One region of the Paenibacillus haidiansis genome, then DNA from elsewhere that is predicted to be linked to it. Evidence: predicted binding sites of a transcription regulator. Region 1 holds the regulator's gene; each other region holds the start of a gene.
The links. The regulator Rex, encoded in region 1, represses fermentation and respiration genes when NADH is low (regulators of the CRP and FNR family bind a similar motif). The targets are predictions, from matches to a motif close to TTGTGAAATATTTCACAA.
Positions count from the first base shown of each region.

Region 1 (6,238 bases):
AGGACGCCGACAACCGCCGGCTGCGCTCGATTATTTATAACGCTCTGGGCTGCATCGAAGCGCATCATGGCGGACGCGACAAGGCGAAGGAATATTTTAAGCTGGCCCATTATCATGATCCTTCCCTCGCGGAGCCGCTGGCCAACCTGGAGGCTTGCATGCGCAGCTCCGGCAAACTGCAATACGGAAACGAGCTGACATCACTGCTCTAGCGGAAAGGGCGCGGCGTTCAATTCACGGCATATTTTTCACATTTGGCGATGCTTGTTCCTCGTTTTGGAACGCATCGCTTTTTCTTGCCTATAGCTGACGTGCTTGACCCCGGGTCAATTTTCAAATCGGCTTTCTTCTGTTATGCTGTAGAGAGACTGGAACGAAAGGGAAATAAGGATCAATGAAATATGCCGTACTGGATTTTGAAACGACGGGTAACCAGTCCTCCGATGAAATAATTCAAGCGGGACTTGCCATTATAGATGAAGACTTGAAGGTTTCCCAGGTATATAGTTCCTATGTGAAGCCGGGAATATCCATTCCTCCGTTTATTACCGGTCTAACCGGAATTACGGAAGAGGATGTCAAGGATGCGCCGGAACTCGATGAAGTGATGATGGAAATGGTTCCCTTGCTCGAAGATGTGGTGCTCGTGGGCCATAATGTGGCCTTCGATTTCAATTATTTGCAGAGCGCGCTTGACAAGTCGGGGTATCTTCCTTTTACGGGCCGCATTCTCGATACGATGGATTTTCTGAAAATATTTTTTCCTTCGCTGACAACGTATCAGCTGGGTCTTGTCGCCGACGAGCTTGGAGTGGAGCATGAACGTCCGCACCAGGCGGACAGCGACGCTTTGGCGACCGCGCTGATCTTCCTGAAATGTCTGGAAGAGCTGAGCGGCTTGCCCCTGCTCGTGCTGCAGCGGCTGTCGGATCTGTTCGCAGGCGAGGACAGCGATCTGGGCTGGTTCTTCGACGCCATGCTCCAGGATAGGGAACGGGAAGCCGGACAGGAACCCGACGGTTTCACTTATTACCGCCAATTTGCGCTTCGGGTTGATGATTGGATGGATATTGAACCGGCTAGAAGCGGCATGCTTGACAATCCGCTGCGGGACATTTCCTTCGAGCAGTTTATGGAGCAGGTAAAGGATAATTTGCGCGCCAAGCTGCCGGAATATGAAGAGCGCGAAGCTCAGACCCTCATGCTGGGCGAAGTGAATCGCGCCTTTGCCGAGGACAAGCATCTCTTGATCGAGGCGGGGACCGGTACCGGCAAATCGCTCGGGTACCTGCTGCCGGCCATTTATCATAGCGTAAAGCAAGACGAGAAGGTTATGGTCAGCACGCATACGATCAACCTTCAGGAGCAGCTGCGGGAACGGGATATCCCCCTGCTGACGGAAGCCGTGCCGTTTCCGTTTACGGCCGCGGTGTTTAAAGGAAGACAACATTATTTGTGTTTGCGCAAATTTGAACATAAAATGAATAGAAAGGACTTTGCCACACCTAAAGAAGAGGTGATAACGGCGGCCCAAATGATCGTCTGGCTGGCGCAGACGGAGACGGGGGACGACGAAGAACTCAATCTGGGAAACCGGGGCAGCGATTTCTGGGAAACGGTGGCTAGCGAATCCGATTCCTGCCTTGGCCGGTCCTGCCCGTGGTTCCGCAAGTGCTATTACCATAAGGCCAAGCATGAAGCCGGGGTGGCCGACGTGGTCATTACGAACCATTCCAAGCTGTTTACGGACATTCAGGCCGGGCATCAGCTCCTGCCGGGCTACGACCGCCTGGTCATCGACGAGGCGCACCATTTGGAGGAGGTCGCCGGCAAGCATCTCGGCTTGCAAATGAAATATTTCACCGTTGTCCATACGCTTACCCGGCTGTTTAAGGACAGCAAGACCGGACAATTGCCGAACCTGAGAACGATGCTTGGTCATGCGGAGGGCGAAAAATCGGCGGAATGGTGCTCGGTCATCGACGGATTGTATCCTTCGCTGCTCGATGTGAAAGATTGTTGGGACCGGCTGGCGGAACAATTGTTTGCGCTCATGCCGGAACGCAGTGATGCGGCCCCCGGCGACCCCGGACAATTCGTGCTCCGGCTCTTGCAGGACAAGAAGCCGAAAGTCTGGGAGGCGCTTTCCGCGATCGAGAATCAGATCTATACCACGCTTTCCGATACGATCCGCAAAGGGGAGCGTCTGCTTGCCGAGCTGAAGGACGACGACAACGATTACGGATTCGACAGTTTAGTCACCGATATCAGCGGCCTGTTCAAGGATCTGGCCGGCGAGCGCGACGCCCTGCGGTTCTTCATGAAGATGGACGATGCCAATACGGTCTACTGGCTCGAAGGAAACGGCACCTATCGCAGCAAATCTCTGCAATTGTTTGCGGTTCCGATCGATGTGAGCACGCAGCTGAAAGGATTTTTCTTCGATAAGAAGAAAAGCGTGGTCATGACTTCGGCTACGCTGTCGGTGGATAAATCGTTTCAATATATGATCGACCAGCTTGGGCTCGGGGAAGCGGCGGAACAGGAGCGGCTGCTTACGGCGATGCTTCCCTCGCCGTTCAATTACCGCGAACAGGCGCTTGTGGTCATCCCGCGTGACTTCCCCAGCGTGAAGGGCAGCGTGGGCGACGATCATTTTGTGCGTACGCTGGTGCAATCGCTGGCCGATACGGCGGTCGTCACGAAAGGCCGCATGCTGGTGTTGTTCACTTCCTACCGGATGCTAAGGCAGGTATACGATCCGCTCAAGGAGCTCTTGGCGGAGCAGGGAATTACCGTGATCGGGCAAGGCATGGACAGCGGAAGCCGGACCAAGCTGACCCGGCGCTTTCAGGGACAGAACGCCTCCGTGCTGCTGGGAACCAACAGCTTTTGGGAAGGAGTGGACATCCCTGGAGAAGCGTTGACCAGTCTCGCCATCGTCCGGCTGCCGTTTCAACCGCCCAACCATCCGCTCGTTGAGGCCAAGAGCGAACGGCTGCAGCAGGAGAAGAAGAATCCGTTTATGAAGCTGTCGGTTCCTCAGGCCGTGATCCGGTTCAAGCAAGGCTTCGGACGGCTGGTCCGGTCCTCGCAGGACCGCGGGATCGTGGTCGTTTACGATACGCGCATCTTGGAATCTTACTACGGAAAGTATTTTTTATATTCTTTGCCTGGACCGAAGATGGAGCATATGCCGCTTGGGCAGATGGTTCCTCGCATTTCGGAATGGCTGGATGTATAAAGAGCGAGATTTATAAAGAGTGATGAATAAGAGCGGTAATTGTTGTTCAAATCGCGCCAAATAGGGGGATAACCAATGAAAACGGAAAAAATTTCGGATGCTGTAGTACGCAGATTGCCGGTGTATTTGCGGTTTCTCAATGAATTGAGCCGCCGTGAAGTTCCGACGGTATCGTCCCAGGAGCTGGGACAGAAGCTGGATCTCAATCCGGCGCAAATCCGCAAGGATCTCGCGTATTTCGGCGATTTCGGCCGCAAGGGGATCGGCTACGATGTGCCCTATCTGATCGAAAAGATCAGGCAAATTCTCAATTTGGACCAGCAGATCAACGTCGCTTTGATCGGTGCCGGTAATCTCGGTCAGGCGCTGTCCAATTACAATGCTTACGTCAAGGACAATATGAAAATTGTGGCCGTTTTTGATTCATCGCCCGCCAAAATCGGCACCATGATCAACAACATCGAGATTCAGCCGATCGAAGAGCTGATCGAAACCGTAAAGAAGAAAAATATCCGTATCGGCATTATTACGGTACCGGACGTAGAGGCACAACGCGTGGCCGACCAGCTTATCGAAGCGGGGATCGGGGCGATCCTCAATTTTGCTCCGATCATCATCAAGGCCCCGGCCGAAGTGCGCGTGCATGCGGCCGATTTCACAACCGATTTGATGAGCTTGGCGTATTATTTGGATGGGGGAAAGGAAACAACCAATGACGACTCGAAAATGGCTGATTAAAGATGGAACTTTTGCCGTACTTGACCGGGAAAACCCGGTTCTTCGCGGCTATATGCTGATTGAAGGCGACACGATCGCCTATATCGGCGAAGACCGGCCTGTGGGAGCGGAAGGAGCCGAAACGTTCGACGGCAAAGGCCTGCTGTTTCTGCCGGGCCTGATCAACACCCACGGCCATGCCGCGATGTCCCTGCTTCGCGGTTATGGCGACGATATGGTGCTGCAGCAGTGGCTGCAGGAGAAAATGTGGCCGATGGAAGCTAAATTTTCGGGAGAAGACGTGTACCGGGGCACGGCACTGTCGGTTCTGGAAATGCTGAAAGGCGGGACGACGACGTTCCTCGATATGTACGACCATATGGATCAAGTGGCAGCCGTAGTCGAGCAGTCGGGCATCCGCGCCGTGCTGACGCGCGGCGTGATCGGTTTGTGTCCGCCGGATGTGCAGCAGCAGAAGCTGGATGATGCGGTGGCCTTCGCCAAGAACTGGCACGGCAAGGCGGACGGGCGGATTACGACGATGATGTCTCCGCACGCGCCTTATACCTGTCCTCCGGATTATATCGAGAAAATCGTACAGGCGGCGCATGATCTGAATCTTCCGCTTCATACGCATATGTCGGAAACGCGCGCCGAAGTCGAGCAGAATGTGGCCGATTACGGCGTTCGTCCCGTTCAGCATCTGCTCAATCTCGGCTTGTTCAGCCGCCCGGCACTGCTGGCGCACGCCGTGCATTTGACCGACGAGGAAATCGGGATTTTAGCGGATCACCATGTCGCCGTGTCCCATAATCCGGGCAGCAATCTCAAGCTGGCAAGCGGCGTGGCGCGCGTGCCCGAGCTGCTTAAGGCCGGGGTCACCGTCTCGCTCGGCACGGACGGTCCGGCCAGCAACAATAACCTCGACATGTTCGAAGAGATCCGCCTGGCGGCCCTGATCCATAAGGGAGTTTCGGGCGACCCTACGGCCGTTCCGGCAGCGGAAGCGCTCCGAATGGGCACGGAATACGGAGCTAAATCGCTCTTCCTGTCCGATACGGGCAAGCTCGCCGCCGGGATGAAGGCGGATTTCATCGCGCTGGATACGGAGCAGGCTCATTTCCTGCCGCGGACCGATTATATTTCGCATGCGGTTTACTCCGCCGGTCCGAAGGATGTAGAGCATGTCTGGGTGAACGGCAAGCAGGTCGTCAAGCACGGAGAATGCCTGACCTTGGACGAAGAGAAAGTGCGGTTCGAAGCGCAGGCGGCTTTTGAGGGCTTGCTCGCTCGATGATTAATCCGGCATTGGGGAAAGGAAGAGAGGCTTGAGAAACAGAACCAAATGGATCCTGCTCTCCATTGTGATTTTGGCGCTCGTGCTCATCGGCCTTCACCGTTATTATCTCTATATTCAGCAGGAATTACGGCAAGGAGAGGACGCGGCCGTTCAGCAGGCCCGGCAGGAAGCGGGGCTTCAGGAAACGACGAAAGTGTGGAAGTCCGTCTGGGACAAAGTCTGCTGGGTCATTCAGGGTAAGGATGAGAATGGCCGCGAGGTCATGATCTGGCTGCCGGAAGGCGGACAGCCCGAAATAAAGCCGCTGTCCGAAGGGGTATCGGAAAGCCAGGTGCGCGAGATCATACGCGACACCTATCCGGGAATCGAAATCGTCAGATTAATGCCGGGTATATATAACGATGAGCTGGTCTGGCAGCTTTTTTACAAGGAAAATGCCCATCATTACTACCGTTTCTTCCGTTTCGGCGACGGGACGCCGCTGGAAGAAGTATTCACATTGCCTAATCGGTAGTTTTTTTGAAAAAAATATAGCCTTGCCAAGGACGCTGTATAAGTGACGGTCTTTGGCAAGGCTTTTTTTAATGATTTTAATTTAAATTTTAAAATATATTCACACTCTTCATTCGAAATAGTATATACGATATGATATACTCTAACTTGTAGAAAATTTATAGATAGACGATAATGACTTTTTGATATATTCGATTCAAAATTTACAGCAAGGAGGACATTTACGTGAAACTGCGTATTGTACCGATTGTGGCTAGTGTGGCAGTGTCCGCGCTGCTGTTGTTCGGAGGATGGTTCGCTTATAAAGAGTGGGTCGTCGAAGGCCCTTTTGAGCATAAAATCAGCCAATACGACGGCGTCAAAAGCGTTCACACCGATATTACCCAAAAACAGGCGGTGTTGAAACTCGATTTGGAGCCGGGCACGGATTTTGGCAGTCTCGTCAAACAAATTGAGACCGATGG
Region 1 covers NZ_JAZHPZ010000001.1:135,563-141,800, reverse strand. The annotation lists gene V3851_RS00610 (tetratricopeptide repeat protein) at 1-212, shown strand, start outside; gene dinG (ATP-dependent DNA helicase DinG) at 395-3,244, shown strand; gene V3851_RS00600 (redox-sensing transcriptional repressor Rex) at 3,320-3,982, shown strand; gene V3851_RS00595 (amidohydrolase) at 3,957-5,258, shown strand; gene V3851_RS00590 (cell wall elongation regulator TseB-like domain-containing protein) at 5,290-5,775, shown strand; gene V3851_RS00585 (hypothetical protein) at 6,000-6,238, shown strand, end outside.

Region 2 (6,238 bases), on a different contig from region 1:
GGTCGCCGTAGGCGCTCCGGAAGAGGTGGTTACTTCCGAAGTACTGCGCGAAGTGTTCGGAATTGAAGCGGATATCGTGACCGATCCCCGCAGCGGCGTGCCGCTTTGTCTACCGTATGAGCTGTATCGCGCAGCTGCGGGAGGGAAAACGCTGCGGACCGGGGCCGGCAAAAATTCGGAACCGGCCGCCAAAATCGCCTCGATCCTGTAGGAAATAGCCGCGTGCAAAGTTCGGAGGCAAGAAGATGAACATCGATTTTGGACTGCTGGAGCAAGCGCTCTATGTTGTAACCCGGGAAAGAGAGAACGCCCTCGTCACGATTCCGGCGGATTTATTGACCGACCGGCAGGAGGCGGAGCGGCTGCTGAAGCGGTATCAGGAGCTGATCAAAGGCCAAGACCTCCAGGTCGCGGCGACCTATTACGCGGCAAGCTGGCGCGTCATGCTTACCGCCGCGCTCTATTTGATGACGGTTTGTGACGGAAGCCCGGATTTGTCGCTCGCCAATCTCACGCTTCAAATTGAGATGGTAAACAACTATCCGTATGTCTTTTTTGTCCTGAAGAACGCTTCGGTGCGATCCTGGCCGGTTGATCGGGAAGACTCCTGGCGTCGGGAGACCTTGGGGCATTATGTTCGGGAGACGCTCCGGCCCGTCATGGAGACGGCCGCCGCGGTATCCAAGCTGCCGGTGATGCAGCTGTGGGGACAAATGCCGCTGGGCGTGGAATACTATCTAGACTATATCGGCAAGCAGATCGGAGACCCGGCAGGCCAAGCACAACTCATGGAGAGTTATGCTTTTTTGACCAAAGGACTCGAGGCGGAGTGGTTTGGGTTGAAGCGGAATCCTTATGATCTGAAGGAGACCTGGCTTGACGATCCTTACCACCCCGGCGAAGCGACGCGGATGAAGCCGACCTGCTGTCTGGCTTACCGGACCGAGAGCTCCGGGTATTGCTACGGCTGCCCGAAGCTGACCAAGGCGGATAGGGAAGCCATGTACCGCGAGATTACCGCCGCGGCTGCCGCTGTGGCTAAAGAGCAAGCCAATTCATAATAACCGGGCTGGGCCAACCTGTTGGCCCGGCCCTTTTTGCGTCGAATCGTCCGGCTTAGCCTCATTCCCGGCTGGCCCGGCGCATGACGGATCTGTTGCGCCCGGTTCGTCATTTGGCGGTCATCCATGACCGTTAGAGCCGGTCTGAGCGAGCCATTTGACTTGTAACGGACGTCTTCGCCCGTTAGAGCGTAAAACAATCCGTTTCCCGTAGAAATATTTGCCTCTAACGGTCGTCCACGACCGTTAGAAATTCAAAACCCCGAATTTCCGGGTATAACGGGCGTTTCTGTCCGCTACCGAGATATTTAAAATTGTGAATATTTTGCGAATCGTCATCTTTCCCCTTGCAATGTGAAAAATGTCACACTATAATAGAGTTATCAGGTGAACAAATTCACAAATGAGCAGATTTATAAGTGACATATTTCACAAATAATGCCCCGATATGTTACAGATATTAGAAAATGGGGATATGAGGAGGAAGAAATCATGAAAGTAGCGGTTATCGGATGTACTCACGCAGGGACGGCGGCGATTGTAAATACGGCGAACCTGTACCCGGATGCGGAAATTACGGTGTACGAGCGCAATGACAATATTTCATTCCTGTCGTGCGGGATCGCCCTTTATGTGGGGGGCATGGTTAAAGATCCGCAAGGCTTGTTCTATTCGTCGCCGCAGCAACTGGCCGAGCTTGGGGTCAACACGAAGATGCGGCATGAAGTGATCTCGGTGGACACGGCCGGGAAAACACTGCGCGCACGCAACCTGGAAACCGGAGCGGAGTTCGACGATACGTTCGACAAGCTGATCGTGACAACCGGCTCGTGGCCGATCGTACCGAAATTTGAAGGCATTGAGCTGGACAACATTTTGCTCTCGAAAAACTTCAATCATTCGAATACCATCATCGAAAAATCGCAGCAAGCGAATAACATCGTCGTGGTCGGCGCGGGTTATATCGGAGTCGAGCTGGTCGAGGCGTTTCAATTGAACGGCAAGCAAGTGACGCTGATCGATGCGGAGGACCGCATTTTGAGCAAGTACCTGGATGCCGAATATACGGATAAGATCGAGGCTTCGCTCCGCGAACACGGAATCAAGCTTGCTTTAGGCGAGAAAGTGACCAAATTCACAGGAGACAACGGCAAGGTGAGCCAAGTAGTCACCGACAAAGGCCAATATGATGCCGACCTCGTCATCATGTGCATCGGCTTCCGCCCGAACACGGAACTCTTGAAAGGGCAGGTCGATATGCTGGGGAACGGCGCGATCATCGTGGACGAATATATGCGGACCAGCGCGGCGGACGTATATGCGGCAGGCGACAGCTGCGCGATCTTCTACAACCCGACGGGAAAACACGCCTATATTCCGCTCGCGACGAACGCCGTACGGATGGGAACGCTGGTCGCCCGCAATCTGGTGGCGCCTACAGTGAAATATATGGGGACGCAAGGAACATCGGGCATCAAAATCTACGAGGACAACATCGCCGGGACCGGGATGACGGAAGCGGCTGCAAAGGAAGCCGGAATCGAAGCGGAAGCGGTGTTGATCAACGACAGCTACCGCCCGGAATTCATGCCGACGCACGAGCAAGTCATGCTGAAGGTGGTCTATGAAAAAGCGACCCGGCGCATTCTCGGGGCGCAAATCATGTCCAAAGCCGATTTGACGCAATCGATCAACACGATCTCGGTCTGCATTCAGAACGGGATGAAGATGGAAGAGTTGGCCTTCGTCGATTTCTTCTTCCAGCCGCATTACAACAAACCGTGGAACTTCCTGAACAGCGCAGGCCTTGGAGCTTTGCCGGAAGTGCCGGCGCGCGAAACGGTGCGCGCTTGAACGGATAACGCTTGAGCGGGACACCAAACGGCTGCCGCAGGGTTTACCCTTGCAGGCAGCCGTTTTTTCTTATTTTTTTGTGAAGTTTTTCACTATAAAGGGTCATTTCGTGACGAATGTTACTTATCCCGGAACCGGTCCAAGATACAATTGACTCATATCATCAAAGTCCCGGAGGAGAATGAACCATGGCTTACAATAAACCGGATCAAATCGCGAGCGTAACGGTCGAAATGGGCGTCAAGAAAGCGCACAATCCCTTGCTGACGGTTTTGATTCTCGGATTTTTGGGCGGCGCTTTTATCGCCCTCGGCTTTTTGCTGGATATACGCGTCATTGCGGGCGCTCCGAAAGAATGGGGCTCGATCGCCAACTTTATCGGCGCGGCGGTGTTTCCGATCGGTCTGATTCTGGTGCTGCTTGCAGGCGGCGAATTGCTGACAGGCAATATGATGGCCGTGCCGCTGGCGCGGATGGCGGGGCGGATTTCGACCGGCGAAGTATTTAAAAATATTATCCTGATTACCGTCAGCAACTTCGTGGGCGCGCTGTTTGTCGCTTATTTTTTTGGGCATATTGTCGGACTGACCTCCAGCGGGGTGTATCTCGACAAGCTCGTGGATATGGCGGGGCATAAATTGGAAGACGGATTCTTGCAGGCTTTTGTCTCGGGGATCGGCTGTAACTGGCTCGTCGCGCTTGCCGTCTGGCTGTCCTACGGCGCGGATAATATGAGCGGGAAAATCCTCGGCATCTGGTTCCCGACCATGGCGTTCGTCGCGATCGGATTCCAGCACGTTGTTGCCAACATGTTCCTGATCCCGGCGGCCATTTTTGAAGGCTATTTTTCCTGGGGAGAATACTTCATGAATTTTATACCCGTTTGGCTCGGCAATCTGACGGGCGGCGCGCTGTTCGTCGCCGGGGCCTACTGGACGGCTTATTTGAAGCCGGGTGCAGTGAAGCATCAGGCCGCTTCCGCCGCTAACCCGGCAACCGTGAACAAATCCGCATAACCGACGGATTCGCTTGAATCAAGTACCGGCCGCTTCCCGCTTTGGGAGGCGGCTTTTTTTATGTACCGGAGAAGACTTGCTGTCCGTCCGGCAGAATTAGTGCCAAGCTAAAAGCAAACATCGCCAGTAGACACGGAGCGGACTTTTTTTCTACAATAATTTAGACAGGAGAGAGGGGATGACCATATGATCCATGAGGAGAACGGAATCTTTCCCGCAGTGTGCCCGCTGGACTGCCCGGACACCTGCGGTTTGCTGCTGCATAAAGAGAACGGTAAGATCGTCAAAGTGACGGGGAACCCCGCGCATCCGATCACGCAGGGCGCCATCTGCAACAAGGTGCGGAATATGGCCGAGCGGGTCTATCATCCGGAGCGGGTGCTGTATCCGATGAGACGCGTCGGGGCCAAGGGAGAAGGAAAGTTTGAACGGATTGGCTGGGACGAAGCGATCGCGGAGATCGCCGGACGCTTTAAGGCGCTGATTGAAGAACATGGGCCGGAAAGTATACTGCCTTATAATTTTTACGGCAATATGGGGATTCTCAGCGTCGAAGGCATGGACCGGCGCTTTTTCAACCGGCTGGGGGCGTCCAAGCTGCAGCGGAGCATCTGCACCGCCGCGGGCAACGCCGGCTGGAAATATACGATGGGCTTCGGCGGCGGGGTAAGCCCCGAGGATACGGTCAAGGCCAAGCTGATTATCGTGTGGGGCGGCAATCTGGTCAGCACGAACATGCATCAGATCGCGCTGATCGAGAAGGCGAGGAAGCAGGGGGCGAAGCTGGTCGTGATCGATGTCCACAAGAACCGTACGGGCCAGCGGGCCGATTGGTTCATTCCGCTCCATCCGGGAACGGACACGGCGCTCGCCCTCGGGATGATGCATGTGCTGTTTGCGCGCGGGCTTGTGAATGAGCCGTTTCTTGCGCGTTATACGGTCGGACACGAACAGCTTCGCGAGCATGTGAAGGCTTATACCCCGGAACGGGTATCGGCGATTACCGGTATTCCCGCCGGGGACATCGAGGCGCTGGCCGTGATGTACGGGGAAACCTCGCCGGCCTATATTCATATGGGCAACGGGCTCCAGCACCACGACAACGGCGGGATGAACGTCCGCGCGATCAGCTGCCTCCCGGCCTTAACCGGCCAGTGGCTCGTTCCGGGCGGCGGCGCGTACAAGATGAACAGCGCCTATGCCGATATGAATACGGACGCGCTGGAACGTCCGGAATTGAGACATGATCACGATGCCCGGACGATCAACATGAATCGAATCGGAGAAGCCTTGCTGACCCTGGATCCGCCGATCCGGGCGATGTTCGTTTACTGCTCGAACCCGGTGGTGGTCGCGCCGGATACGAACAAGGTGGAGCGCGGGTTTAGCCGGGAGGATCTGTTTACCGTTGTGCATGATCTGTTCCTGACCGATACGGCCAAATTTGCGGACATCGTGCTCCCGGCTACTTCCTCTTTTGAAAATACCGATCTCTATGCCTCGTATTGGCATCATTACATCCAGATTCAGGAGCCGGTGATCCCCGCCCGCGGCGAGAGCAAGAGCAATGTGGAGGTATTCAAGCTGCTGGCGGCCGCGATGGGCTTTGAGGATGAGGCCTTCCTTGATACGGAAGAGGATATGATCCGCCAGGCGCTTCAAAATACGGGCAACCCGTATATGGAAGGCGTTACTTTGGAGGGCCTTCGGGAGCAGCGGATGGTGAAGCTGAATATGGCGCCCAAGGAACAGTACCTGGATCAGCTCCAGACACCCTCCGGGAAGATCGAGCTGTATTCGTCCGCCATGGCCGAAGCCGGCCTTCCGCCGCTGCCGACCTATGTGCCGCTCGCCGAGGGATATGACGGGGAGCGCCGGCCGGGGGCGGATGAGGCTTATCCGCTGATGTTCGTTTCGCCGCCGAACCACAGCTTCCTGAATTCGACCTTCGGCAACGTGGAAAAGCTGACGGCGCTCGAAAAGAACCCGCTATTGCAAATCCATCCGCAGGATGCGGCTCCGCGCGGCATCGAGGACGGCGACATGGTCGTCGTCCAAAACGACCGGGGCAGCTACCGGGTCAAGGCGGCCGTGACCGAGAAAATGCTGCCGGGCACGGTGGTAAGCCAGGGGTTATGGTGGGAGCAAGGCGGCGAGCGCCGGCGCGCCAATGCGCTGACCCCGGACAGGCTGGCCGACATGGGCGGCGGAGCCGTCTTTTTCTCCACCGTTGTCGAAGTAAAGCGGCAATAAATGTGCTTGCCTAGGCTGCCCTTTTGAGCGATACTATGATAATCCGGGCAGCGG
Region 2 covers NZ_JAZHPZ010000013.1:64,114-70,351, reverse strand. The annotation lists gene V3851_RS20615 (ABC transporter ATP-binding protein) at 1-211, shown strand, start outside; gene V3851_RS20610 ((2Fe-2S)-binding protein) at 246-1,061, shown strand; gene V3851_RS20605 (FAD-dependent oxidoreductase) at 1,554-2,915, shown strand; gene V3851_RS20600 (formate/nitrite transporter family protein) at 3,104-3,931, shown strand; gene V3851_RS20595 (molybdopterin-containing oxidoreductase family protein) at 4,118-6,184, shown strand.
Region 2: V3851_RS20600 (formate/nitrite transporter family protein) is a predicted target of Rex. The motif match lies at 2,993-3,010, and genes of this name have one in related genera.

Region 3 (6,238 bases), on a different contig from region 1:
GCAGCATCAACGCATTCTTCCACTTATTGCTCATTACAGGCCTCCTTCTTTCGTTTGACCTTTTAGCCGCGATAGGTCGTTCGGAATGTACGATTTCAACCAATTCCAGAGCAGTACGGTCAGCAATCCCTCACTGATCGCCAGCGGAATCTGGGTTACGGCAAAAATGCCGCCGAATTTCAGCAGGGAAGCGGCAAATCCGCCGTTCGCCGCGGGGAAAGCGGCCGCAAGCTGGACGGAAGTAACCACATAGGTCATCAGATCGGCGCAGGTCGCCGCCAGAAACACCGCCAGCTTTTCGCGTTCGGTGAATCTCATCATCAGTCTGTAGACGGCATACCCGGCAAAAGGACCCGCCACCGCCATCGAGAAGGCGTTCGCTCCCAGTGTGGTGATTCCTCCGTGGGCCAGCAGCAGCGCCTGAAACAACAGGACGATCGAGCCGATTACGCTCATCGGCAGCGGCCCTAGCATGACCGCTCCGAGGCCCGTCCCCGTAGGATGAGAGCTGCTTCCGGTAACGGAAGGCATTTTGAGCGCGGACAAGACGAAGGTGAACGCTCCGGAAAGCCCGAGCAGCAGCTTCACCTCGGGATTGTCCTGGGTCAATTTTTGCAGCTTCACCACCCCGAGCACAAAAAAAGGCAGAAACGCCGCCCACCAGAAAACGGCCCAGCCAACCGGCAGAAAGCCTTCCATAATGTGCATCGCCAGCGCCGTTCCCGGTTCATTGAGCAGTAAATAAACGGTAAATCCGGCGATCAGGGCCGTCATGCTCCAAAATCTCCGCTTTTTCATTCTTGTTCCTCCACTTATTATTCGTACAGTCACAAACTAAAAACTCCCACCCTGCAGGGTGGGAGTGCTTTGTACGTCATCAGTTGTGCAAGAGTCGGACCTGCTGCGGAAGACCGCTGGCCGCCGATCTTGAACAGAAGTACAACAGAGGCGGATGTTCTGCCGGAATGGCATTCATGGGAAAAATCACGTCAATGAGCCATCCGCAATACCGCTTGTCTTCTCTTCTATGCAACCAATTCGTACACCGCTCCTATCCGCGTAGGGTCATGGTGCGAACAAACAAGGTAGGTCTCCTGGCTCGGAATACAAACGCGTTCCTTCGTCTTCCCCGGATATAAAATCCGAGTGACAATCTGAAGTTCGGCTCTTCCTTACAGTGGCGGGACCGCTCGGGATTTGCACCCGATTCCCTGTTATCCCTTGCCTGAAACAAGGGCACCCTGTTTGTTAAATTTGTCCAGTTAATTATAGTGAGATTCGGCTAGCGATGTCTGTGATAAAAGTGGAGGCGCCGGCATTTAATCAAAAAGCCTGCCGATGGATTCCCAGAATGGGACTGATCTGCAGGCTTTTGTAGTGCTTGTTTGGGATAAAACTATAATAAGTATATTCCGTTTTATTTTACTTCTTGAGTCCCGGTCACTTTACCGTCGATAACCGCCGTAGCCTTCACATCTTCGCTTGCATAGTAGATGTTGCCGTCCACGGTTGCCGACTCATGAAGATTAAATCCGTTGGCTTCGACATAAACGTCGCCTTTAACCGTTCCGCCTTGAATTCTCAGGTTTTCGCTTTGCACCGTCAATTTCGGTACGGTCAGCGTGTAGTTGGCCGTGATATTGTGATCTTCATCTTGCGCGTAAAGGGCGATTTTACGGTAAATGTCTCCGTCCGCAGCGTCTTTATCATGGAATTCGCCGGCAACGATCACGTCTTTATCGACCGTCACATCATTCAAAATCGCTACGATCCAAGTTCCTTGTTCACTGACCCCATTCACGAATGCGTCCGCTTCGTTGACGAGCGAAGCCGTCGTTACCGCATCGGCTGCTTGGTTGCCCGCGTTTGCCGAAGTATCTTCATTCTTTGCGCCGCAGCCGGATAGCAATGCAACCGCAACCCCCGCTGCCAGCAAACCTTTGAAAATTTTCACAGTAGATCTCCCCCAAATAATAATATTTATGATGCAAAAATGATTATATATAAAATCTTATCATAATCATGTGATTAATTTCACTATAAATGTTATTTTTTTCACTTACTTTTGCAAGTAAAATATCCGTTAATTTCCTGGAAATGCCGGTTGGCCAATTTTATGGTTTAATAAAAAGATATCAAGTGAAAAATAGGGTTGCATAGCCACCGCCCGCTCGGCGGCTTTACCCGAAATAGCATAAGAAAGGCAAAGGATTATTCCCATGAATTTGACATCATTGATTCAGGCGTTGAAACAGCTGGATTTAAGAAGTTGCCTAATCAGCCGCCAAGGCAAGCCGATATTTGAACAATATAGAGATGATCGAACGCCGCATGAAATCGCCAAAATCAACTCCTGTACCAAAAGCGTCCTGTCCGCGCTGATCGCTATCGCGATGGATCAAGGACTGCTGCCGGGGCCGGACACGCCGGCCGCGGAGTTTTTCCCGCAGCTTGCCGCGGACCCGGATTCCCGCAAACGGGAAATTACGCTGCGGCATTTGTTGACGATGTCGGCGGGCTTTAACTGGACGGAGTTCGGCGGCCAGAACTCTTTTCCCAAGATGACCCGGTCGCCCCATTGGATCAACTTCGTGCTTGAACAGCCTTTGGCGGACCCTCCGGGAACCATGATGGAATATAACTCCGGCATCTCCCAAATGCTGTCCGCCATTTTGGCACAAGCCGCAGGTATGACGGTGGCGCGGTATGCCGAGCTTCATCTGTTCGGCCCGCTTGGCATCGAATCGTACGAGTGGGAGCGCGACCCCCAGGGAATCCATACGGGCGGCTTCGGTCTAAGGCTTCGGCCCGAGGATATGCTAAAGTTCGGGCAGCTTTATTTGCAGCAGGGAGAATGGAACAACAACCGGCTGATTTCCCGTGAACGGATTGCGGAATCGGTAGAACCCGCCATCTCGTCGGAACCGCCCCGCCGCGGCCGTTACGGCTGGCATTGGTGGACGGATACCTATCCGGATTCAGACGGTCCTCCCGGCACTGCCGCACCCTTATTCGATTATTTTTATGCGCGGGGGTTCGGCGGCCAGTATATTTACGTGGTACCCTCGCTAGAGACGGTCGTCGTTCTGACCGACGACAAACGCAAAAAACGGCAGTTTCCCGGCGATGTGTTCCGCCAATTCATCGCTCCCGTGCTGGCTCGGCAGATGCAGGAATCATAATGATTCACGGGTCACGCCGTGCGCACATGATCGAGCAGCGGTTGGATATATTTCTTGTCCGTGCTATCGAAAGATTGCTTAATCGCTTCGACCATGGCCTCGTCTTCAGGGGTTTTATCCTTTTTCCTTTTCAGGATATGCGGCAGAATCTTCATCATAAATTTGCTTACGAGGCCCATTCTTTCATAATTCAGGCCGCTTTGAAAATAGAACACAGGAATCGCCCCTCTGTCCTGTTCCGAAATATTGTTCTTGATGACGTTCTCCACTGTACCCTTTGCCTCCGCCGGCGCGGCCCCGGTGGCATACACAATTATCTTTTGTCCCTGTCGATGCGGACGTTGAAGCAAGTTTTTGAATTTAGCCAGCCCGTTAATCTTGCCGGCATAGATCCCCCCGCCGTAAATAACGGTTTCGTATCTAGCCAGGGTTTCTCTGGATATCGTTTTTAATTCGGCAATGTCGCAATTCAACTCTTCTTTAATCCAATTCGCATACCTTTCGGTAAATCCCGTCTTGCTGGAGTAAACGAGCAGCACTTTCAAATCCAACACCTCTCTCAATTATTTAACGGCTTGGGTTACAAAGGCTTTAAAAGCTTCATCCAATTGTGCGAGAATTTCTTCCGTACCGAAATCGGGGCCTTGCGTCGCCAGTATGAATGATAGACCTTGGGTGTAAATGATCATGTTAAGATACAGCGACTTGGCTTTGTCAAAGCCGATATTTAATATTTCCGACAAATGCTGAACAACCTTTGGATCACCTTCTTTCCGATAAATATCATCCAGAGAATGGATATCGGGGCGTTTGCGCATCATGTACAGCCGGTATAAATGAGGCTCCGTTTGGGCAAGCCGGATATAGGCGGCACCGACGGAACGGGAATAGTCGTTTTTATCGAGATGTTCAGCGATATACTGTTTAAAGAACTTCCCCGTATAATCCGCCAATTCTTGCTTCAATTCATCCATATTGGAATAGTAACTGTAAATGGGCTGTACGGAACAGCCTAGTTTCTCGGCAATATTCTTGACCATGACATGTTCCGGGCCTTGCGTTCGAGCCAATTCGAAAGCCGCCTCCAATATCATCTCTCGCATGATTCTCTGCTTCGGCATGATGTAGTCCTTTCAGAATAACTGAGTTATATAAATGGTTTATATAACATGATTATTTTTAGAGCTATGAATTAGGTCACCTATTGGGCATATGTTGTACCTGGTATTCCTTTCGTTGGAGATTTCCAATCAAGCCACAAAAAAGCGGACCGGAAGGATGGGCTCCTCCGGTCCGTTATTTTTTGCTGCATACCGCGATATAATTTAAACTCTTGCCTGCCTGATTAAAGAAACGGAACATTTGTTTAAACATGATTCTATTCTCTTTTTTTAAGCCGTTGATCATAATCTTTAACATACCGAATAAGCCTTCGTCACGGACCATTCCCTTCGGATTCATCAGCGACATGGCGCCGGAGCTCGTCGATACTTCTCTAAAACCGATTTCGCTGAAAGTACTCGTCCAGCCCTCTATAGGCAATGGAGATACATTGACATGAATGATACCGCGTAAAGTATCTATCAATTCTTCCGGGGTATTTTTCGTCAACATAATATCATGCGTCAATAAAATGCCACCCGGCTTCAAGACGCGGTGGTATTCCGAGATCGCCTTCTTTTTCGCCGATGCATTCAGCATCGTCAGCATCGCTTCATTAAAAACAACATCAAACGATTCATCCGCAAACGGCAGCTTCATCGCATTGGCCTGTACGACCTGGATATAATCTTCAAGCTTATGCTTGGCGATGTTCTTTCGCCCTTTTTCCAAAGCTTTGGCATCCATATCGACGGCCGTTATTAGGCAACGGTATTTCTCCGCCAATTCGATGGATGTCGTACACATATTGCAAGCCACTTCCAGCACTCTGGATTCTTTCGATAGGTTTGCTTGCCCGATTAACCAATTCGTCGCCTGGATTCCGCCGGGCCTTAGCCTCTTCTTCCCCAACCGCGCCAAAAAAGTATGTCCCGCTTCCGTCTTCCCCATTTCCCCAGCTCCTTAGACTTATTCCTTCTCCGGTTTAACGACGGTCAGCAGCATTTGAAAAGAAGTCTCGCGCGCGTGCAGCGCATGCGGTATATCGGAAGGCATGACGATCGCTTCTCCTTGCGAAACAGTATACTGCTGGTCGCCGATCGTAATTTCGGCGGCTCCCGATAGGATTTGTACCAGCGCATCTCCTTTTGTTGTATGCAACTTGATTCCCTCTCCTTGATCCAATGAGAACAATGTCATTCCCAAATCCGGCCGCTGCACCAATGTCATGCTGGATACTTGATTCGGTGCCACCGCGATGATCTCGTCCAGCTTGATGACCTCCGCATGCGGCAGTTTTTTAATATAAACGGCATTATCCATAGTCCCTTCTCCTCTTCTATTCATTCATGTAATTCAACTGCACAAATTTGCATTTTCCAAGCGCTTCAATGGAGTGCACGATATTCTTTTCTATTCGCAAAAATTCGCCCTCCTTGATCGCAAAGGATTCCCGGTCGATCTGAATCTTCAATTGTCCGTCCGTTACATAAATGGTTTTATGGTGCGGAGAAGATTCACGGCTGATGCTCTCGTCCGAATCCATGGCATATAAAATCAGATCCAAATGGTCATCGCCGGCTAGCGTCCGGCTTGTAATTTGATGGTCCCGATAAGTCACGAGACCGTTCAGTGCAAATACCTGTTTAAACGGAATGTTCATGCTTCATCGATACTCCTTGCTTCTAAACTCCAAGCCAAGCTGAAAATATCAGTTACAAATTAATAAAATGAGCTATAATGAAATCATTCATACATTGAGAATGATTATCAATTAATGAGAGTATAGCAGAGCAAAGCGCAAATTTCCGTTGCCATGGCAACAGGAGGTGAAAAAGGTTGAACAAGTACATGAAAATTTTTAAGGAGACCTCCCTGTTCAAAGGCTTTTCCGAGCAGGAGATCTTGCAGTCCCTGGCTTGTTTAAACGGAAATAGCCGAATTTATCGCAAGAA
Region 3 covers NZ_JAZHPZ010000007.1:227,733-233,970, forward strand. The annotation lists gene V3851_RS16085 (energy-coupling factor ABC transporter substrate-binding protein) at 1-34, opposite strand, end outside; gene V3851_RS16090 (energy-coupling factor ABC transporter permease) at 34-798, opposite strand; cobalamin riboswitch at 1,068-1,259, opposite strand; gene V3851_RS16095 (polymer-forming cytoskeletal protein) at 1,418-1,954, opposite strand; gene V3851_RS16100 (serine hydrolase domain-containing protein) at 2,220-3,182, shown strand; gene V3851_RS16105 (flavodoxin domain-containing protein) at 3,194-3,721, opposite strand; gene V3851_RS16110 (TetR/AcrR family transcriptional regulator) at 3,746-4,303, opposite strand; gene V3851_RS16115 (class I SAM-dependent methyltransferase) at 4,479-5,234, opposite strand; gene V3851_RS16120 (cupin domain-containing protein) at 5,253-5,606, opposite strand; gene V3851_RS16125 (cupin domain-containing protein) at 5,623-5,946, opposite strand; gene V3851_RS16130 (Crp/Fnr family transcriptional regulator) at 6,123-6,238, shown strand, end outside.
Region 3: V3851_RS16095 (polymer-forming cytoskeletal protein) is a predicted target of Rex. The motif match lies at 2,023-2,040, and genes of this name have one in related genera.